DNA from 3 places in the Cellulomonas sp. PS-H5 genome. Region 2 is predicted to be linked to each of the others. Evidence: riboswitches for the same ligand, from Rfam matches in the RefSeq annotation. Region 2 holds a riboswitch; each other region holds the start of a gene.

Evidence for each region. Region 2 has a riboswitch for S-adenosylmethionine ahead of J5O08_RS02585 (aminotransferase class V-fold PLP-dependent enzyme). Riboswitches for the same ligand answer to the same signal wherever they lie in the genome.
Region 1: it holds a riboswitch for S-adenosylmethionine, as region 2 does, so the genes downstream of both, J5O08_RS09200 (methylenetetrahydrofolate reductase) here and J5O08_RS02585 (aminotransferase class V-fold PLP-dependent enzyme) in region 2, are expected to answer to the same signal.
Region 3: it holds a riboswitch for S-adenosylmethionine, as region 2 does, so the genes downstream of both, J5O08_RS09415 (LLM class flavin-dependent oxidoreductase) here and J5O08_RS02585 (aminotransferase class V-fold PLP-dependent enzyme) in region 2, are expected to answer to the same signal.

Annotation. Positions count from the first base shown of each region.
Region 1 covers NZ_JAHVCI010000017.1:64,233-71,315, reverse strand. The annotation lists partial or broken gene hrpA (ATP-dependent RNA helicase HrpA) at 1-123, shown strand, start outside; gene J5O08_RS09225 (MFS transporter) at 258-1,646, opposite strand; gene J5O08_RS09220 (DNA-3-methyladenine glycosylase I) at 1,885-2,493, shown strand; gene J5O08_RS09215 (ribonuclease PH) at 2,574-2,783, shown strand; gene J5O08_RS09210 (hypothetical protein) at 2,780-3,157, shown strand; gene J5O08_RS09205 (SMP-30/gluconolactonase/LRE family protein) at 3,195-4,124, opposite strand; SAM riboswitch class I at 4,263-4,371, shown strand; gene J5O08_RS09200 (methylenetetrahydrofolate reductase) at 4,365-5,426, shown strand; gene metE (5-methyltetrahydropteroyltriglutamate--homocysteine S-methyltransferase) at 5,435-7,083, shown strand, end outside.
Region 2 covers NZ_JAHVCI010000003.1:39,447-46,529, reverse strand. The annotation lists gene J5O08_RS02600 (hypothetical protein) at 1-142, opposite strand, end outside; gene J5O08_RS02595 (pentapeptide repeat-containing protein) at 219-842, shown strand; gene J5O08_RS02590 (hypothetical protein) at 861-1,337, opposite strand; gene J5O08_RS02585 (aminotransferase class V-fold PLP-dependent enzyme) at 1,452-2,831, opposite strand; SAM riboswitch class IV at 2,880-2,995, opposite strand; SAM riboswitch class I at 3,113-3,215, shown strand; gene J5O08_RS02580 (DUF1737 domain-containing protein) at 3,222-3,431, shown strand; gene J5O08_RS02575 (rhodanese-like domain-containing protein) at 3,428-3,853, shown strand; gene J5O08_RS02570 (O-succinylhomoserine sulfhydrylase) at 3,850-5,103, shown strand; gene J5O08_RS02565 (hypothetical protein) at 5,127-5,609, opposite strand; gene J5O08_RS02560 (hypothetical protein) at 5,639-5,890, opposite strand; gene J5O08_RS02555 (hypothetical protein) at 5,907-6,359, opposite strand; gene J5O08_RS02550 (hypothetical protein) at 6,569-7,083, opposite strand, start outside.
Region 3 covers NZ_JAHVCI010000018.1:38,927-46,009, reverse strand. The annotation lists gene J5O08_RS09435 (NtaA/DmoA family FMN-dependent monooxygenase) at 1-598, opposite strand, end outside; gene J5O08_RS09430 (LLM class flavin-dependent oxidoreductase) at 609-1,730, opposite strand; gene J5O08_RS09425 (flavin reductase family protein) at 1,791-2,357, opposite strand; gene J5O08_RS09420 (NAD(P)H-dependent oxidoreductase) at 2,354-2,935, opposite strand; SAM riboswitch class IV at 2,978-3,081, opposite strand; SAM riboswitch class IV at 3,308-3,421, shown strand; gene J5O08_RS09415 (LLM class flavin-dependent oxidoreductase) at 3,910-5,325, shown strand; gene J5O08_RS09410 (GNAT family N-acetyltransferase) at 5,390-6,148, shown strand; gene J5O08_RS09405 (amino acid ABC transporter permease) at 6,145-7,083, shown strand, end outside.

The sequences.
Region 1 (7,083 bases), on a different contig from region 2:
GCGCTCGACGACGCGCGGTGGCTGCTGGAGGAGCTGCGCGTGAGCCTGTTCGCCCAGCAGCTCGGCACGCCGGTGCCGGTGAGCGAGAAGCGGATCCGCAAGGCCCTGGCCGCGCTGGCCTGAGCGGCGCGCCGACCGCCGACCGACCGCGCTGGCCCACCCACCCAGCACGACGCCGAGATAGGACCTCCGCGCCGAGATAGGACCGTCAGCGGTCCTATCTCGAGCGAAAGGCCCTATCTCGGCGTGAGGCCCGGTCAGTCCGCGTGCGAGGACCTCGCGTAGTCCTGGTCCTTCGTCTCCCGGGACAGGATCAGCGCGAGCAGGGTGAGGACGCCCATCGCCGACAGGTACACGCCCACCAGCCAGGTGCTGCCGTCGGCCGCGGCCCACAGGGCGAGCGCCACGATCGGGGCCAGCGCCGCACCGAGGATCGACGACACGTTGTAGGCGACCGCGGAACCGGTGTACCGGACGTTCGTCGGGAACAGCTCGGGCAGCAGCGCGCCCATCGGGCCGAACGTGGCGCCCATCAGGAGGAACCCGAGCACCAGGAACGCCTGGGTGAGCGCGCCGGTGAACACGAGGTCGTCCCGCACGGTGAGGAACAGCGGGAACGAGAAGCCGAACACGATGATCGCCGACGTGACGCCGATGAGCAGGCGCCGGCGTCCCAGCCGGTCGGCCAGCGGGCCGGACAGCATCGTGAAGATGCCGAAGAACAGCACGCCGATGATCTGCATGAGCACGAAGTGCACGTACGGGATCCCCAGTCCGCCGGGCTCGCCGTCCTCCGGCGCGACGGCACGGGTGCCGTACGTCAGCGTGAAGTTCGTCATCAGGTAGAACAGCACGTAGGTCGCCAGCATGATGAACGTGCCGAGCAGGGTCTCGCGCCAGTGGAACTTCAGCGTCGTGCCGAGCGGGACCTTGGTGATGGTGCCCTTCTTCTCGGCCTGGGTGAACGCCTCGGACTCGACCAGCTTGAGCCGCACCCACAGGCCGATGATCACCATCACGGCGGAGAACAGGAACGGCACGCGCCAGCCCCAGGACATGAACGCGTCCGAGCCCTGGCCGAGGACGCCGTTGATGATGAGGAAGATCCCGTTGGCGATGATGAAGCCGAGCGGGGCGCCCAGCTGCGGGAACGTGCCGTACCAGGCGCGCTTCCCGGCCGGGGCGTTCTCGGTGGCGACCAGCGCGGCGCCCGACCACTCGCCGCCGAGCGCGAAGCCCTGTGCGAGCCGCAGCACCAGCAGCGCGACCGTGGCGCCGACGCCGATGTGGCCGAACGTCGGCAGCAGCCCGATGAGGAACGTCGCGACGCCCATGGTGAGCAGCGAGTAGACCAGCGTCGTCTTGCGGCCCCGGCGGTCGCCGAGGTGGCCGAAGAAGATCGCACCGATCGGGCGCGCCACCATCGCGGCGCCGAACACCGCGAACGACGCGAGCAGCGCCGTGGTGTCGTTCCCGGTGGGGAAGAACAGCTTCGGGAACACGAGGACGGCGGCCGTCGCGTACACGTAGAAGTCGTAGAACTCGATGGTGGTGCCCACGAGGCTCGCCGCGATGACGCGGGACGGCGAGTTGAGCGGCCGGGACTCGGCCGGCGGCGTGGTGGTGGGCACTGCGGTGGCTGACATGCGGGGCTCCTCGACGATCCGGGTGGCGCGGACCACCGGCGGTCGTCGGGGTCGGCTCCAGGTCGGCTCGCGGGACGGTCGGTGCTCCAGCGCTCGGGCGACCTTACGCCGTCTCACGTGTCAGACAAGTCGTGACCGCATGATGGACGCGCTGGTGCCGTCGCCCCCAGGGCACGCACGCGGTGCGGGCTGTGGAGGGCGGCGACCGGGTGTCGCACCGGTGCGGCAGAGTGGCGGCATGACGAGCAGCGACGCCCCCGACACCCTCCCCGCCCCCGCGGGCCGCCGCTGCTTCGGCGACGGCGACCCGCTCTACGAGCGCTACCACGACGAGGAGTGGGGCGTGCCCGTGCACGGCGAGCGCGAGCTGTACGAGCGCCTCACCCTCGAGGCGTTCCAGTCCGGCCTGGCGTGGATCACGATCCTCCGCCGCCGCGAGGGGTTCCGCGAGGCGTTCGCGGGGTTCGACCCGGCCGTCGTGGCGGGGTTCGACGAGCACGACGTCGAGCGGCTCATGGCGGACACCGGGATCATCCGGAACCGCGCCAAGATCACGGCGGCCGTCGCCAACGCCCGCGCCCTGCTCGAGCTGCACGGCCGCGGGTTCAGCCTCGACGAGCTGTTCTGGTCGGCGGCGCCCCTGGCCGCCGGCACCCGCCCGCGCCCGCGCACGTTCGCGGACGTCCCGGCGACCACGCCGGAGTCCGCGGCCCTGGCGAAGGAGCTCAAGCGGCACGGGTTCCGGTTCGTCGGGCCGACGACGGCGTACGCGGCCATGCAGGCGTGCGGGATCGTCGACGACCACCTGGCGGACTGCCCCGTCGTCCTGGCGCGCGCCGCGGGCTGACGCTCCGGCCCGCCACCGACCGCCGGGACGCTGCTAGTGGGACATTGCCTTGAGTGTCTATCCCGCACAGGACTACGCTCGTGAAACGGACTGCGGTGCTGCGCCGGGTCCGGCGAGCCGCCCGCGACGCGGGTGTGCCGTACGAGGTCGTCGAGCTCACGAACCACACGGGCGTCGTGGTCGGGGGCGTGCGCTCGACGCTCGGCCGGCACTCCGAGATCGACGACGTCACGGCTCGGAAGTTCTTCGACCAGTTCGCGTCGGTGCTCGGGAAGGGGTGGTGGCGGTGACCCGGTACACGGTCACGGCCGAGCGCGGGCGTCGCTGGTGGGTCCTCCAGTGCGTCGAGCACCCCGGGGCCATCTCCGAGGTGGCTCGCCTGGACCAGGCAGCGACCGCCATGCGCGAGGCGATCGCCTTCGTCGCGCAGGTCGACCCCTCCGACGTCGAGGTCGACCTGCGGCCGGCCGTCCCCGACGAGGTGGGCGCGCACGTCCGCGCCGCCGAACGCCTGCGCGCGGAGGCGCACCGCGCGAACCGCGAGGCCGCCGTCGAGTCGCGCGCGGCAGCCCGGGTGCTGCGCGACGCCGGGCTCTCCGTCCGCGACGTCGGGACCGTCCTGGGCGTGTCGCACCAGCGCGCCCACCAGCTCCTCGCGGGTTGACGGACCGGCTACCTCGCGGCGGCCGCCCGACCCGTCGTCAGCCCTCCCCGAACGCCCGCACGGGCAGCCCCTCCACCGCCACGTCCGCGCCGAACACCGCCCCCGCCACCGGGTCCCCGTCCGCGTGGGCGGTCGTCACGTACGCCCGCCCCGAGCCCGGCGCCCCGAATCCCAGGCAGGTCACCTGCGCCGTGGGCACGCGGACCGCGCCGAGCGGGGTCGCGTCCGGCGCGAACCGCAGCACCGCGCCCCCGCCGTACAGCGCGACCCACAGGCAGCCCTCCCCGTCGACCGTCGTGCCGTCGGGCTGCGGCCCGTCCGGGTCGAACGACAGGAACGGCTCGGGTGCGCCGGCCGCACCGGTGGCCGCGTCGTACGGCAGCCGGTACACGGTCGCGGCGCTGGTGTCCGTGACGTAGAGCGTCGCGCCGTCCGGGCTCCACTGGAGCCCGTTGCCGACCCCCACCCCGGTGAGCACCGCGTCGACCTCGAGGCCGCCGTCCCCGGCGACCACGCGGTACACGGTGCCGTCGCCCGGCGAGCCGTCCCGCGGCATCGTCGCGACCCACAGCCGGCCGGCTCGGTCGACGCCGCCGTCGTTGAACCGGTAGTCGCGCGGCATGTCCGCCGGCCGGGTCAGCGGACCGAGGGTCGTGCCGTCGTGCACGCCGAGGCCGTCCGCGGTCGCGAGCAGCAGCCCGCCCGCGGCGGACGGCCAGGCGAGCGAGACCGGGGACGGCACGCTGACCACGGCGTCGCGCGCGTGGTCGCCCTCGGCCCAGCGGTGCACGCTGCACGCGTCGATGTCGACCCAGACGACCGAGTCGTCCCGCGCGTCGTGCACGGGCCGCTCCCCCAGGCGCGCGCGGACCTCGCCGAGGACCACGGCCTCGGGCGCGTCCCGCGGCACCAGGGCCCGGGCGTCGATCCGGCGGTCGGGCAGCGGGACGGTGCGCAGGTCGGTCATCCCACGCAGCCTGGCACGGCGCCGTCGCGCCCGCCCGGCCACGGGCGCGGCCCCGGACCCGGGGGTGTGAGCCCCGTCACCGAAAGATGACGCGTCAGGGGCAGTGGACGGCGACGGCCGCCGGGCCTAGTGTGGCGGCACCCATCCAGAGCGACCGAGAGACCTGGCTCGTCGACGTCGCAGCAACCCCCCTCCTCACCGAGGGTGCGGGTGCTTCCGCCAGGTTCGATGGAGCTGACGATGAGCAGTCACGACGTCCCTGCGCACCTCGCGGGCACCGCCGTGCCGGACGGCCTCGGGGCCGTGGACCGCCCGACCGTGTCGTTCGAGCTGTTCCCGCCGCGGAACCCGGACGCCGCGCCCCGGCTGTGGTCGACGGTGCAGCAGCTCGCCGCGGCCCGCCCCGACTTCGTCTCCGTCACGTACGGCGCCTCGGGCAGCACCCGCACCACGACCCGGCAGCTCGTCCGGCGGCTGCTGCGCGAGACCTCGCTGACCCCGATCGCGCACCTCACCTGCGTCGCCAGCTCGCGCGAGGACCTCGCGGCGACGATCGAGGAGTTCCTCGACGAGGGCGTGCGGTCGTTCCTGGCCCTGCGCGGGGACCCGCCCGCCGACCGGTCCTGGGAGCCGCACCCCGAGGGCCTGCCGACCGCGAGCGCCCTCGTGGAGCTGCTGCGGGACGTCGAGCGGCGGCGGTGCGCGGGCAGCCCGGCGCAGGCGGTGCGCGCCGCCACCCGGCCGCTGTCCGTCGCCGTGGCGGCGTTCCCGCGCGGCAACGCGGGGGCCGGCAGCACCCGGGAGCAGGACGTCGCGGCCCTGCTCGCCAAGCAGCGCGCCGGCGCGGACTTCGCGATCACCCAGGTGTTCTACGACGCCGGGTCGTACCTCGAGCTCGTGGCCCTGGCGCGCGACGCGGGCGTCACGATCCCCATCCTCCCGGGCGTGATCCCCACCACCGACCCGGCCCGGCTCCGCCGCGTGGCGCAGCTGACCGGCGTGCCCGTCCCGAAGACACTGCTCGCGCGGCTCGACGCGTTCGACGCCGACGACCCGGCGGAGGTCGCGGCGCGGCACCGCCTGGGCACGCGGCTGGGCGTCGACCTGGTGAACGCCGTCCTCGACGGCGGCGCGCCCGGCGTGCACCTCTACACGTTCAACGCCCACGGCCCCGCGCTGGACCTGCTCGACGGCGCGGGCCTCGGCGGCGACGCCCCGCGGGCGCACCTGCGCGTCCCCCCCGAGCCGGCGGCCGCCGCGGCCGCCCCCACGACCACCCCGACCCCCGTTCCCACCAGCTGAGGCGAGAGATGACCGACCTGACTCACCCGTTCCCCGCCGGCACCGTCCTGGGCTACCCCCGGATCGGCCCGCGCCGCGAGCTGAAGAAGGCCCTCGAGGCGTTCTGGGCCGGCCGCGCGAGCGCCGAGGAGGTCGAGGCCACCGCCGCCGACCTGCGCCGCCGGACCCGCACCCGCCTGGCCGAGCTCGGCCTGGACACCCGGCTGCCCGCGATCCCGAGCGCCTTCTCGTTCTACGACCACGTGCTCGACGCGGCCGCGGTCCTCGGCGCCGTGCCCGAGCGGTTCGCCGACCTGCTCGCCGCCGACGGCGGCCTCGACCTCGCGGGGTACTCGACCGTGGCCCGCGGCCGCGGCGACGACCTGCCGCTCGAGATGACGAAGTGGTTCGACTCGAACTACCACTACCTCGTCCCGGAGATCGGCCCCGCGACGCCGTTCCGGTACGCCAGCGACCGCCCGGTGCGCGAGCTCGCGGAGGGCCTCGCGGACGGCGTGCTCACCCGCCCGGTGCTGGTCGGCCCGGTGACGTTCCTGGCGCTCGCCAAGGCCGCCGAGGGCTCGCCGGAGGACTTCCTGCCGATCGACCGGCTCGCCGACGTGCTGCCGGTGTACGCCGCGCTGCTCCGCGACCTCGCCCGCGCCGGCGCCACCTGGGTGCAGCTGGACGAGCCCGCCCTGGTCTCCGACTCGACCGGCGTCCCGGCCGACCGGCTGCTCGCGGCGGCCGCCGAGGCGTACCGCGCCCTGGCGACCGACCTGCCCGCCGCCGAGCGCCCGGCCATCCTCGTGGCCGCGCCGTACGGCGACCTCCAGGACGCGCTGCCGGTGCTGGCGGCCACGGAGGTCGAGGGCCTCGCGCTCGACCTGGTCCGCGGCGCGCTGCCCGCCGGCCCCGTCGAGGGCCTGGAGTCGAAGGTGCTCGTCGGCGGCGTGGTCGACGGCCACAACATCTGGCGCGCGGACCTCGACGCCGCGCTCGGCTCGCTCGAGTCGCTCGAGGGCCTCGGCGCCCGGCAGGTCGCCGTCGCCACGTCGACGTCGCTGTTCCACGTCCCGCACGACGTCGAGGACGAGCCGCAGCTCGACCCGACGCTGCGCTCCTGGCTCGCGTTCGCGGACCAGAAGGTCGCCGAGGTGGTCACCCTGGCGACCGGGCTGACCGAGGGCCGCGAGGCGGTGCACGCCGAGCTGCTCGCCGCCGCCGACGCGCGCCGGTCCCGCGCCGCGGCGCCGGGGGTCGTGCGGCCGGAGGTGCGGGAGCGGCTCACCGGGCTGCCGGCCGACGCGTTCCACCGCGGCGACTTCGAGGGGCGCCGGGTGGCGCAGGCCGAGCGCCTGCAGCTCCCCGCCCTGCCGACCACGACGATCGGCTCGTTCCCGCAGACGCCGGAGATCCGCGTGGCCCGCGCCGCGTTCGGCCGGGGCGAGCTCACCGCCGCGCAGTACGAGGACGAGATGAAGGCGGAGATCCGCCGGGTCGTCGAGCTGCAGGAGGAGTTCGGCCTCGACGTGCTCGTGCACGGCGAGCCCGAGCGCAACGACATGGTGCAGTACTTCGCCGAGAACCTGGACGGGTTCGCGGTGACCGCGAACGGCTGGGTCCAGTCCTACGGCTCGCGCTGCACCCGCCCGTCGATCCTGTGGGGCGACGTGTC
Region 2 (7,083 bases):
GTGCCTGCGCCGCGGCAAGACCCAGCACCGCGGCGAGCACGGCCGCCAGCGCCGCCGGCCCCGGGGACAGCAGGAACTCCGCCAGCCACTCGGCCGTCCCGAGCGCCGGCGCCGCCTGCGTCACCGCCGCTCCCGCCGCCATGCCGACCACGCTAGAGGCCCCGGGACCCCGATCGACCGTCGTCCACAGCCCGGGTTCGGGGTGCGAGGCTGGACCCATGCCCGCCCCGCGCACCGACCTCCTCGACCCGTACCCCGGCCCTGTCGAGCCCGAGGGCGACTACGACCGCCTCCTGCTCGACGGCCTCGACCTCGCCGGCGCCGACGCGGAGAGCGCCCGGTTCATCGAGTGCCTGCTCCGGGGGTGCGACCTGGACGGGGCGGAGCTCGACCACGCCCACCTCGTCGACACCACGCTCGCCGAGTGCCGGGCGGGGATGCTCCGCGCGCGCTCGGGCACGTGGCGCGACGTCACGCTCGAGGGCTGCCGGCTCGGCGCGCTCGAGGCGTTCGGCGGCTCCTGGGACCGGGTGACGGTCGAGGGCGGCAAGATCGACTACCTCAACCTGCGCGACGCCCGGCTGCAGGACGTCCGCCTGGTCGGCTGCACCATCGGCGACCTCGACCTCGCGGGCGTCCGTGCGGCGCGGGTCCGGCTGGAGGACTGCCGGGTCGGGCGGCTGGACCTGACCCGGGCGCAGCTGAAGGACGTCGACCTGCGCGGCGCGGAGCTCGCGGGCATCGACGGCACCGCCGGCCTGAAGGGCGCGACGATCAGCCAGGCACAGCTGCTCGACCTGGCGGGCGCGCTGGCGGCGCACCTCGGGGTCGCGGTGCGGTGATGCCGCGCCGGCACGCCGTCATCCCGCGGGCCCGACCGACGCCGAGAGCGCGGCTGCGGCCGCGCGGATCCGGGCCGCGTGCTCGCGCACGACCGCCGCGCGCGCGTGCGCCTCGGCCCCCTGCTCCGCTCGCGACCCGTTGACCGGGATCGTCATCGCGTCCAGGGTGGTCGCCTCCTCCAGCAGGCCGGCGAGCGCGTCCCGCGCCGCGTGGTCGTCGGTCCGCGCCCCCGCGTCCAGCAGCACCTCCCGCCCCGACCGGAGCGCGTCGCCGATCTCCGACCAGGCACTCTGCTGGTCGGCGACGCCCGCGTCGACGAGGCGCTGCTCGCGCTGATCCCACGCCTGCCACCGGGGGTATCCGACGGCCGCGGCGCCCGCGCCGACCACGAGCACCGCCATCGCCGTCACCAGCCCGACCCGGCGCCACCTCCGGCGCCGACGGGCCCGCGCCCGGTCCAGCGCCGCGTACGGCGTCTCCACGACCTCGCTCACCGCTCCGTCCTCCCGGCACCCCGCGGTCAGTGCACCACGGGGTCCCGGCTCGGAGGAACCCCGAAACCGGCGCCGACGACCCGCCCCCTGCGCGGGCCGCCCGGCGCCGGGGTCTCAGTCCTCGACGGCCGGCCCGCAGGCCGCCGCGGCGGTCGCCGCGATCGCGTCGATGCCGGTCACGGCGGGCCGGGGCCGGGTGTCGTCCGCCACCGTCCAGCAGTCGTCGACGACCTCGTAGGACGCCGCGGGACCCTCGGTGACGTACGCGTGCAGCCCGGCGAGCAGCCGGTCGACCGTCTCCGTGGTCGTCCCGACCCCGACGGAGGCGCGGATCGCCCCGCCCGTCACGCCGACCCGGGCCAGCAGCGGGTGGGCGCAGAACCGGCCGTCCCGGACGCCGATGCCGTGCTCGGCGGACAGGTAGGCGGCCACGAGGCCGGAGTCGTGGTCGCCGAGCGTGAACGCGACCACGCCGACCGGGTCCGTCGAGTCGGACCACAGCCGCAGCACCCGGGCCCCCGGGATCGCCGCCAGCCCGTCGACCAGGCGCTCGCGCAGCGTGCGCTCGTGCTCGACCAGGGCCCCGGCAGGCAGGGCGGCGAGGGCGTCGCACGCCTCGGCCAGCGCGACGGCGCCGAGCACGTTGGGCGACCCGCCCTCGTGCCGCGCGGGCGCCGGCTGCCACAGCGTCCGGTCGGTGCGCACGTCGCGGACGGCGCCGCCGCCGGCCAGGTACGGCGTGCCGGCGTCGAGCCAGTCGCGCCGGCCCACCAGGGCGCCCGCGCCGAACGGCGCGTAGGTCTTGTGCCCGGAGAAGGCGACGTAGTCGACGCCGCTGGCCGCGAGCGAGAACGCCCGGTGCGGCACGAGCTGCGCGCCGTCGACGGCGACGCGGGCGCCGGCCTCCTGCGCGAGGGCGACCACCGAGGCGATCGGCAGCGCCTCGCCCGTGACGTTCGACGCCCCGGTCAGCGTGACGAGCGCGTACGGCTGGCGGGCGAGCTCGGTGCGCAGCGCCGTCAGCGTCTCGGCCACGGTCGGCGCCGACGGCAGGATCGTCGCCGTGCGGCCGGAGCCGCGGACCGACCGGACCCACGGCAGCAGGTTCGCGTGGTGCTCGACGTCCAGGACGAGCACCCGGCCGCCGTCGGGGACGCAGCCGGCCAGCAGGTTCAGGGCGTCGGTCGTGTTCCGGGTGATGACCGCGACGTCGTCGGGGCGCGCGCCCACGAACCGGGCGACCGTGGCGCGGGACGCCTCGTACAGCGCCGTCGACACCTGGGACAGGTAGCCGGCGCCGCGGTGCACCGACGCGTACAGCGGCAGCACCTCGACGACGCGGGCGGCCACGGACTCGAGCGCCGGCGCGGACGCGGCGTAGTCGAGGTTCGCGTACGGCACGGACCGGCCGTCGACCAGCGGGACGCGCGTGTCCCCGCCGACGACGGGCAGCAGGGCGGCCTCGGCACACGAGGTGGTGGCGGTGACGGACATGGGACTACCCCCGAGCGGATCGGTGGGGGCCCGGTCGCCGACCGGGCGACCCCGCGCTTGCCGGCCACCGGTCGGTGGACGGCCAGGTCGTCACCCGGGGCACCCCGCCGCGGAGGGAGGGTTGCCGGCCAGCGAGCCGGGGCTTCGCGCTGGCGCTCATGACCTCGTCCGAGGATGAGGCGGGCCGCGCGCAGGTGTCAACCGTGGTCCACGGTGCGACACGGGTTCACCCGGGCGCGGCCGGGCGGTCATCCTGGTCCGGGCGATGGCGTAGCATCGCCGCACCATCCAGAGCGGCCGAGAGATCTGGCTCGTCGACGCCGCAGCAACCCGCGGACCCCCACCGGGGCCGGCCGAGGGTGCTTCCGCCAGATCCGATGGAGGAGAGGCATGACCGACACCGACGACCGCCTGCGCTACCGCCTGCTGACGGGGCCCGACGACCGCTCGTTCTGCGAGCGGGTCAGCGCCGCCCTGGCCGAGGGCTACGAGCTCCACGGCGGGCCTGCCGCCACCTTCGACGGGGAGCGGGTGATCGTCGCCCAGGCCGTCGTGCTGCCCGCCGCGGCCGCCCCCGGCAACCCGGTGCGCCCGCTGTGACCGCGCCGTACGCGGGTGACCTCACCCCGCAGGAGGCCTGGGACCTGCTGCTGACCGACGAGCGCGCCGTCCTCGTGGACGTCCGCACCGAGGGCGAGTGGCAGACCATCGGCGTCCCGGACACCGCCGACGCCGGCGAGGGCCGCACGGCGTTCGTCGAGTGGACCGACGCGTTCGGCCGGCCCAACCCGGCGTTCCTCGACGGCCTGGCCGCCGCCGGCGTGACCGCCGACGACCCGCGCCCCGTGGTGTTCCTGTGCCGGTCGGGCGTGCGCTCCGTCGCCGCCGCGGTCACCGCGACCGCCGCGGGCCTCGGCCCGGCGTACAACGTGCTCACCGGTTTCGAGGGCGACGTCGGCCCCGACGGCCGCCGGGGCCACCAGGGCTGGCGCGCGGCGGGCCTGCCGTGGCGGGAGGCGTGAGCGCGGGTCCCGGACCGGCGGACTGGCGGGACGAGCGGCTCCCCCGGGAGTCCCTGCGCCCGGACACGCTCGCCGTGCGCGGCGGCCACGTCCGCACGCCGTTCCAGGAGACGTCCGAGGCGCTGTTCCTCACGCAGGGCTACGTCTACTCGCGCGCCGCCGACGCCGAGGCGGCGTTCGCGGGCGAGGCCGACCGGTTCCTGTACTCGCGGTACGGCAACCCGACGGTGTCGACGTTCGAGGAGCGGCTCCGGCTGCTCGAGGGCGCCGAGGCCTGCTACGCCACGGCGTCCGGCATGTCGGCGGTGTTCACCGCGCTCGCCGCGCTCGTCCGGTCGGGCTCGCGGGTCGTCGCGGCGCGCGCGCTGTTCGGGTCGTCGGTGGTGATCTTCGACGAGATCCTCGCGAAGTGGGGCGTGCGCACCGACTACGTCGACGGCCACGTGCCCGCGCAGTGGGAGGAGGCCCTGTCGACGCCCGCGGACGTGGTGTTCTTCGAGACGCCGTCCAACCCGATGCAGGACCTGGTCGACATCGCCACGGTCAGCCGGCTCGCGCACGCCGCGGGCGCGGTCGTCGTCGTGGACAACGTGTTCGCGACGCCCGTGCTGTCCCGGCCGCTCGACTTCGGCGCCGACGTGGTCGTGTACTCGGCGACCAAGCACATCGACGGCCAGGGACGGGTGCTCGGCGGGGCCATCCTCGGCACCGACGCGTTCGTGCACGGGCCGGTGCAGACGCTGATCCGGAACACCGGGCCGTCGCTGTCGGCGTTCAACGCGTGGGTGCTGCTCAAGGGCCTGGAGACGCTGTCGCTGCGCGTCCGGCACCAGACGGCGTCCGCGCTGGAGCTCGCGACCCGGCTGGAGGGGCATCCGGCGATCGCGCAGGTCCGGTACCCGTACCTGCCGTCGCACCCGCAGCACGCCCTCGCGCTCGCGCAGCAGTCGGGCGGCGGCACGGTGGTGACGCTCGACCTGCGGGTGCCGGAGGGGTCGACGCCCGCGGAGGCCAAGGCGCTGACGTTCGGCGTGCTGGACGCGCTGCGGGTCGTGGACATCTCGAACAACCTCGGCGACGCGAAGTCGCTGGTCACCCACCCGGCGACGACGACGCACCGCAAGCTCGGCCCGGACGGGCGCGCGGCGGTCGGCATCGCGGAGTCGACGGTACGGCTGTCCGTGGGGCTGGAGGACGTCGACGACCTGGCCGACGACCTGGAGCGGGCCCTGGGCACGCTGGGCGGCTGACGGCGAGGGCGGCCCGACGGCGGTCACGTCGCCGGGTCGTCCTCCCACGGGCTCGGCAGCGGGGGCAGCGGCGTGATGCGGTCGCTGCGCCGCCACGCGACGACCGCGGCCGCCACCAGCGGCGCGCCGGAGGCTACCGCGGCGGCCACCGCCCGCGCGACGGGGACCTGCTCGAACGGCGCCGCGAACACCACCTGCGGCCACGCCCCGGCGACGGTCGCCACGGCGGCGACCGCGAGCGTGCCCGCCGCCACGACGACCGTACGGGCCCGGGACCCGGGTGGCGGCAGACGCCGGCCCACGGCCAGCACGCCGGCCCCGACCAGCAGCGCGACGGCGAGGCAGGGCACCAGGACCGGCACCAGGGTGATCGCCGTCCAGAAGGCCACGAGCACGAGCCAGTCCGCAAGGCCGAGGTGCCAGCCCAGGACCCCCGCGGCGCGCACCACCGCGAGCCACAGCGGCAGCACGACGCCCAGCAGCGCCCAGTGCCGGAGCCTCGTCACGCGCCGAGGCTACGGACGCGGCCCGGCCGTCAGAGATCGTTCGCCCCGGCGATCACGAAACCGACACCGACCAGCACGAACATCCCCCCGCCGAGCCGCTGCAGGAGCACGTGCCGGCGCCGGGTCGGCTCGCCGTCGCGCCTGTCCAGCGCGAACCGCGTGCGGTCGAGGCGTCCGAGCACCCCGGCCAGGCCGGCGACCGCCACGACGACGCCGATGACGACGAGCGGCCAGCCGTTCAGCAGGGGACCGAGGGTGCCGGGATCCCGGCGTCCCCGCACGTCGGACCCCCGGGAGTCAGGGGTAGGTGCCCTCGGGCGCCGGACGGCGGGGGCGGTCCTGCTCCGGGCGCCAGCGCGCCCACGCGGTCGCCGCCGCGAGGGTCAGCGGCAGGCCGACGAGCAGCGCCGACCACCCGAGCACCGCGGGCGCGAACGCCACCGCGACTCCGCCGGTGGCGAGGACCGCGCCCAGGAGGGTCGACCCCACCCCGGTGACCGCGACGGCGACGACCCGGGCCCGGGGGCGGCGGGGGTCACCGGCCGGCGGCAGGCGGCGCGCGACGGCCAGCACCCCGGCGCCGACCAGGCCGCCCAGCAGCGCGGCCGGCACCGCGCCCAGCAGGAGGATCAGCACCGCGTACCCGAGGAACCCGGCGCGGGCGTCGGGGTCGCCGGTCCCCGTGAGCGCGACCAGCCACACGGCCAGCAGCAGCACGCCCAGGACCGACCAGTGCCACACCCGCGTCATGGGAGCCCACCGTACCGACAGCCACGGTCACGGCCGACGGCCTCCGAGCCGGACCTCCCGGGTCGGGCCCTCGCCCGGGCCCCGGGTCGGTGCGGGTGCTGGTGCCGGTGCGACGGTGGAAGGTTGTGACGGACACGCCGGCGGCGCGTCCGTCACAACCTTCCACCGTCGGGGTCGATCGGAGTCGGTCGGGGTCGGGGCGCCGGAGGTCAGGCCACCAGCGCGCGGAGCTCCGCCTCGACCTCGGCGCCGCCGGCCAGGGGGTGCAGGACCACGCCGTCGACGCCCGCGCGCCGGGCGACCTCGCCGACCTCGGCGACGAGCCGGTCCGCGGTCGTGACGACGCGGGTGTCGGCGGGCGCCCACGACAGCCCGGCGAGGGCGTCGAGGTACTCCAGGTGCGACCTCTTCCGGCGGGCGGTGCGCTCGTCACCGGCGAGCACGACCTCCAGGTCGAGCAGCACCCGGACCGCGGACCGGTCGCGGCCGACCTCGGCGAGGGCGTCCTCGACGAGGGCGGCCACCCGGGCGAGCGCCCCGACGGAGGGCACCGCGACGGAGAAGCCGAGCCGGATGACGTCGGCGGTGCGGGCGGCCACGGCGATCCCCGACTCCGACTCCGGCCGGGCCTCGACGGTCCGCACGCCGTAGGCCGGGGCGCCGACGTGCACGACCGGCGCGCGCTCCGCGTCCGGTGCGAGCTGGTCCGCCGCCGTCGGGGCGC
Region 3 (7,083 bases), on a different contig from region 2:
CGTGCGCCTCGACGCGCGCGACCCGCTCGCCGGGGCCCTCCGGCCACGCGTCCCAGATCCGCCGGGCCGTCGCGAGGACCTGCTCGGCGCGGTCGTAGCGGCGGGCGTGGTCGAGGTAGCCGCCGCGGCGGAAGTTCTCGCCGGTCCACGCGTTGTCGGTGGTCACGACGTTCCAGGCGGCCCGCCCGCCGGACAGCACGTCCAGGCTCGCGAGCCGCCGGGCCAGGTCGACGGGGTCGTTGTACGTGGTGTTCTGGGTGGCGACCAGGCCGATCCGCTCCGTCACGGCGGCCAGCGCGGCGAGCTGCGTGATCGCGTCGGGGCGGCCGACGACGTCGAGGTCGTGCAGCCGGCCCCGGCTCTCCCGCAGGCGGAGGCCCTCGCCGAGGAAGAACGCGTCGAACAGGCCGCGCTCCGCGGTGCGGGCGACCCGATCGAAGGACGCGAAGTCGGTCTGCGACCCGGACTCGGGGTCGGACCAGATCGTCGTGTGGTTGACGCCCTGGAAGAAGACGCCGAAGTGGACCTCGGCGTCGGGGCGGGTGATCGGGTACCGGTCGTCGGCGGTGTGGTCGCTCGGCTCGGTGTGCTGGGTCACGGCGGGCTCCTCAGGCGGTCGCGCGGGCCGCGCCCGCGAAGCGGTTCTCGGGCCGCGCGAGGCCCAGGTGGTCGCGCAGGGTGGCGCCCGCGCGCGGGGCGGCGGCCCGCCGGTCGGCGCGCAGGGCGGGCAGCACGTCCCGGGCCAGCACCGGCAGGTCGGCGTCGAGCGCGGCGGCGAGCAGCCGGACCCCGGCGACCGCGGGGTCGTCCGCGAGCTCGGCCAGCAGCGCGTGCAGCCCGGCTGCCGTGCCCACGTGGCGCAGCGCGGTGCCCGGCGCCCACAGCCCGGCGGCGTCGAGCTCGGCGAGCCGGTCCGCGGCCGTGCGACCGCCGGCGTCGAGGACCACCTGCACCTCCACCACCGCCCGCGCGCCGGGGTCGGCGTCTGCCGCAGCCTGTGCCGCGGCCCGGGCGCCCGCGGCGTCGGGACCGCCGACCAGCACGACGTCCACGAGCCGCTCGCCGTCCCTGCCGGGACCGGCGACGTCCCCGGCCCGTGCCAGGACGACGGGCTGGCCCTGCGGCGGCCGCGGCGTGATGAGCGGGCCCACGACGGAGAACGACTCCCCGGCGAAGTCCACCCGGTGGATCCGGTCCCGGTCGACGTAGCGGCCGGTGGCGACGTCGCGGATCACCGCGTCGTCCTCCCAGGAGTCCCACAGGTCCCGGACGACCTGGACCACGTCCCGGGCCTCGCGGCCGAGGTCGGCGACCGGCGCGCGACCGTACGCCGCCGGGGCGGCGTCGCCGGGGGTCACCGCGGCCAGCCAGCCGGAGCGGCCGGACCCGGCCAGGTCGAGCGAGGCGAGCTGCGTCGCGACGTGGAACGGCTCGGGGTAGGTGGTGGGCACCTCGGGCACCAGGCCGATCGCCGTGGTGGTGCGGGCGACGAACGCGGCGCGGGTGACCGCGTCGAGGCGGGCCCGGGTGGGGTCGCCCGGGACGGCGGCGAGGGCGGCGTCGGCGAAGGTGACGAAGGTCAGGCCGGCGTGCTCGGCGTGCCGGACGGCGCGGGCCAGGCGGGCGCCGGACACGAGGTCGGCGGGCGCGAGGCCGGACAGCGCGGCGGCCGCGGGGTGCGCGCCGGCGCCGTCGACGTCGAGGCCGGTGAGGAGCGGGGGGACGGTCACGGGGTCTCCGGTGGGTCGGGGGAGCGGCGGGATCGGGGCGGGTGCGGCGGGGCCGCGGCGTCACAGGGCGGTGTGCGCGCCGATCCGGTGGTAGGTGCGGTCGTGGTAGACCAGCGGCGAGGCGCCGTCGCCGGGCTCGGCGTCGTCCGGGCCGCCCGCGGACAGCGCCCGCAGCGACACGAGGTACGAGTCGCCGACCGGCGTGCGCTGGACGACGCGGGCGCGCACCCAGGACACGGCGCCGTCGATCACGGGCTCGCCCGTCGGGAGCGAGGACCAGCCGCCGGCGGCGAACCGGTCCAGGCTGCTGGTGGCGAACCGCGCGGACACGTCGTCCTGGTGGTCCGCGAGGAAGCTCACGGCCAGCGTGGGTGCCGCGGACACGGCGGGCCAGGAGGACGACGTCGAGGCGAGCGAGAACGCGAGCAGCGGCGGGGCCGCGGACACCGAGATGACCGAGGTCGCGGTGAACCCGACCGGTCGGCCGGCGTGCCGCAGCGCGACCACGGCGACCCCGGCGGGGTGCCGGCGGAACACCCGCTTGAACTGCTGCGGGTCGAGCTGGGGCTCGTCCTGCTCGGCGAGCAGCCGCTCGAGCGGGCCCAGGTCCGTGCGCTCGGCGGTCACCGGGTCGCCCCGGCGAGCGCGGCGGCGGGCTCGGCGGACGCGGCGGGCTCCGCGGCCGGCGCGAGCCCGAGCGCCCGGCGGAGCGGCGCGGCGGCCCGGGCCAGCCACGCGTCCAGCGCGGGGTCGAGGTCGGCGAGCTGGGCCTCGGTCAGGGTCAGCGTGCGCGCGGGGACGACCGCGCCCAGCTCGACGAGCACGGGGCGCAGGTGCACCTCGCCGGCGAGCGCGTGCGCCGGGTTGCCGGACACCACGAGCGGCACGGCCACGACGCCGGCCAGCCCATCCGGGCCGTACAGGTCGAGGAACGCCTTGAGCAGGCCGGTGTAGGACGCCTTGTAGACCGGGGTCGCGACGACCGCGACGTCGGCGGCGGCCACCCGCGCGAGCGCGGCGTCGGCGGCGGGGTGCGCCGGGGCGAGCACCTCGCCGGCGAGCGTCGCGAGGTCGACGACCTCGACGGCGGCGGGGTCGGCCGACGTGAGCGCGGCCAGGCGCTCGGCGGCGGCGCGCGCGGCGCCCAGGGTGCGGGACCCGGCGCGCGGGTTCCCGGAGACGGCGACGACGGACGGGGACGACATGGTGGCCTCGCAAAGGGGGTCGATCACGGTTGCCGTGCGGCGGAGCGGCGCGTGCCGGCCGACGGCCAGGTCATCTCCCGGAGCACCCCGCCGTGACGTGGGGTTGCTGCCCAGCCAGCCGGGGCTTGGCGCTGGGACTCGTGACCTCGGGGCGGAGGTCTAGCACCGCTCCGGGTCCGCCGGCGCCGGCGGGGGGCGAGTTCTCACGATCCGGGACCGTGCGAACGCCTGGGACCTTGGTCCTGTGACATCGCTCCGGCATGCGAGACGCGGCGGCCCGGCCGTTGACGCCCCCGGGTCCGGTTCGTAGGTTCCGGGCACCGGCTCGCCACCGGGGTGCGCCGCAGGGCGGGCCCCGGGGACGGGCCGGGTGGTCATGAGCTCCGACGCGAAGCCCCGGCTGGTCGGACGGCAACCCCCCGCGCGGGTGGGTGCCCCGGGTGAGGACCAGGTCCGCCGCCGCCGGCGACGGACAACACGCGGACCCGCCCGACCGGGCGGGGGCACACGAGGAGAACGCATGAGCCGGACCGTGCAGGCGCCGTGGGCGCCCTCGGCACCCGCCCTGCCGACCACCGCCGCCGCGCCCGGCGGCCGCTGTCGCTGTCGCCGCTGACGGCGCAGCCGCCGGTCCGGCACCCCGCCCGGGGCGCCTGACGCCGGCCCCGCCCGGCGCCTGAGCCGGGCCCCGCGGCGCCCGAGCCGTGCCCGGTCACGTCTCGGGACGCCCACCGCGCCGACCTGGCCGATCCGCGCGAGCGGGCCGCCCGGCCCGCGCCGACCCGCGCCGACCCGCGCCGAGATAGGACGCGCGGGTCGAGATAGGACCTTCCACGGTCCGATCTCGGCGCGGGGGTCCTATCTCGGCGAGCCGGGGCGCCCTGCCCGCTCGTCCATCCGCCGCCCGCCTGTCGCCGTGGCGCGCCCCGGCGCGCCCGCGACCGCCGCACCACCCGCCCCCGAACGGAGCCGTCATGCCCTTCTCGTCCCCCCGCGCCGGCCGCCGCGCGCTGCTCGGCGTCGACCTGACCGCCGCCGGCGCCCGGCCCGGCGCGGTCGGCGCCCACGGCGCCGTCGCCGCCCGCGCGTTCGACGGCGAGCGGCTCGCCCGCCTGGTGCACCGCGCCGACCGCGGCCTGCTCGACCTCGTGGTGCTCGGCGACGCCCTGCTGCTGCATCCCGGGCGTCGGCAGGTGCCCGGCCGGCTCGACGCCGCCGTCGCCGCGGCGCGGGTCGCCCCGCTGGTCCGGACCGCCGCGCTGGTGGCGGGCGTCCCGCACGACCAGGTCGAGCCGGGCCACCTCGCGGGCGCCGTCCGCGGGGTGCAGCACGCGGCGGGAGGTGCGGCGGGCTGGCAGCTGTCCGGCCCGGGTGCGACCGGCGGCCGCGCCGACCTCGCCGAGCCGGGGGCCCTCGGGGCCGGGCCCGCCTCTCGCGTTGCTGCTCCCACGGGCTCTGCCGCTGCCGCAGCCGGTGCCGCGGGCACTGCCGCTGCCGCTGCCGCAGTCGCTGCCGCGGGAGCCGCCGCCGCAGACGTTGCCGGGGCGGCTCCCGCAGACGCTGCCGCTGCCGCAGCCGAGCGGCGGTGGGCGGACCGCGCGGCCGCCGCCCTGGACGCCGTCCTCGCCGCCTGGGACGCGGGGGAGCCCGGCGCGGTGCGCCGCGGCGGGGACGGCCGGTTCCGCGTCGACCACGACGGCGTCCGGTTCGCGGTCCGCGGCCGGTCGGCCGCTCGCAGCACCGCTCGCGGTGGCGACGGGGACGGCACCGCCGCCGCGGACCGCCCGCTCGTGGTGGTGCCCGTCGCGGGCCCGGCCGCCGAGGCGCTCGCGGGCCGGTACGCCGACGTCGCCCGGCTCACGGCGCCGGACCTGGAGGCCGCCGCCGCGGCCCGGTCCCGGGTGCGCGCCGCCGCCGTGGCCGCGGGCCGGCCCGCCGACGCGGTGCGCGTGCTGCTCGACGTCGACGTCGCCCTCGCCGACGACCGGGAGTCCGCCCTCGCGCGGCTGGACCTGGTGCGCTCCGTCGACCGGCCGGACCTCGGCGTCGCCGGCGCGGTCGTCGCGGGCACCGGGGCCGACCTGGCGACCGTGCTCGCCGACGCCGTCCGGGACGGCGCGGTCGACGGGTTCGTCGCGCTCCCGACCTCGGTGGAGGCGGACCTGGCGGCGCTCGTCGAGCGCACCGTGCCCGCGCTGCAGCAGGCCGGCGCGTTCCGGCTTCGGCCGGGCGACGGCGACGAGCCCGCCGACCGCGACCCGGCGGTGGTCCGCCGCCGCGCGACGGCCGCCCGCGGCGACGGACGGGCCGACGCGCGTACGGACGCCCGCGCCGGCCGGCTCGCCCTCGCAGAGGCCCTCTGGTCCGCCGCGCCGTTCGCCCTCACCTGACAGCCCCGCCCCTGACGGCGCCCGCCACCGCACCCCGCACCCGCACCCACCGAGAGGTGACCTGATGACCACGACCCCGCTGCGGGCACGCGCGTCCCACGCGGCCGCGCCGGACCCTGCCCGGCTCGACCCGGCCCCGCTCGACGCCGCCTCGATCGACCGTGCCCGGCTCGACCCGGCCCCGCTTGACCCTGCCCGGCTCGACGCCGCCTCGATCGACCCCACGCGGCTCGACCCGGCCTCGATCGACCCCGCCCCGCTCGACCCCGCGCGGCTCGCCGTGCGCGACGCCCGGCTGCACGACCCGCTGGTCGGGCCGCTGCTCGACGGCCTGGCGCACGAGTACAGCACCCGGTACACCGGCCTGCTCACCCCGGCCGAGCTGCGCGACGAGCTGGAGCACTACGGGGTCGAGGAGTTCGCCCCGCCGCACGGCGCCCTCGTGCTCGTGCTGGAGGACGGCGAGCCGGTGGCGGGCGGCGCGTTCCGCCGCCGGTGGGAGCCGGAGCACGGCGACGTCGCCCGGCTCGCCGACCCGCGCGCCCGGGACGCCGAGGGAGCGCCCGCGGTGCCGACCGCGGAGCTCAAGCGGATCTGGACCCACGAGGCGCACCGCCGCCGCGGGCTGGCCCGGGTCGTGCTCGCCGAGCTGGAGGCGCGCGCCGCCGCGGCCGGCTACCCCCGGGTCTACCTGACGACCGGCCCGAAGCAGCCGGAGGCGGTCGGCCTGTACCTCGCGGCGGGGTACACCCCGCTGTTCGAGCCCGCCGCGTACCCGGGCGACCTCGTCCCGCACGCGTTCGAGAAGTGGCTCGCCCGGTGAGCGCCGCGACCACGGCCCCCGCGGCCGGGCCTGGCGCGCCGCCGGCCGCCCCCGACGTCGACCGCCCCGAGGTGCTCGCCGACCTGCCCGTGCTGCCCGCCCGGCACCCAGGCCGCTGGGTCGCCACCGCCGGCGTGGCCGTCCTGCTCGCGATGGTGCTCAGCTCGCTGCTCACCAACCCGCAGTGGGAGTGGGACGTCGTCGCGCAGTACCTGACCTGGCCGTCCGTGCTGGAGGGCGTGTGGGCCACCGTCCGGCTGACCGCCGTCGCCGCGGTGATCGGCTTCGGGCTCGGCACGGTGCTCGCGCTGATGCGGCTGTCCCGGTCGCCGCTGCTGCAGTCGGTGTCCTGGGCCTACTCCTGGGTATTCCGGTCCGTGCCGCTGATCCTGCAGCTGCTGCTCTGGTACAACCTCGCCTACCTGTACCCGGAGCTCTCGCTCGGCATCCCGTTCGGGCCGGAGTGGCTGCGCTTCGACACGCTCGACGTCGTCGACAAGTTCGGCGCCGCGGTCCTCGGGCTCGGGCTGTCGCAGGCGGCGTACTCCGCCGAGATCGTCCGCGCCGGCATCCTCGGCGTCGACCAGGGGCAGCACGAGGCCGCGGCCGCGCTCGGCATCCCGCGGGGCCGGCAGCAGTGGCGGATCGTGCTGCCGCAGGCGATGCGCACGATCGTCCCGACCTCGGTGAACGAGATCATCGGCCTGCTCAAGGGCACCTCGGTCGTCTACGTGCTGGCGTACGGCGAGCTGTTCTACACCGTCGGCGTCATCTACGGCCGGAACCAGCGGGTGGTCCCGCTGCTGCTCGTCGCGGCGATCTGGTACCTGCTCACCACCACGGTCCTGACCGTCGCGCAGTACTACCTCGAGCGGCACTACGCCCGCGGCGCGCTCCGCACGCTGCCCCCGACCCCGCTGCAGCGGCTGCGCTGG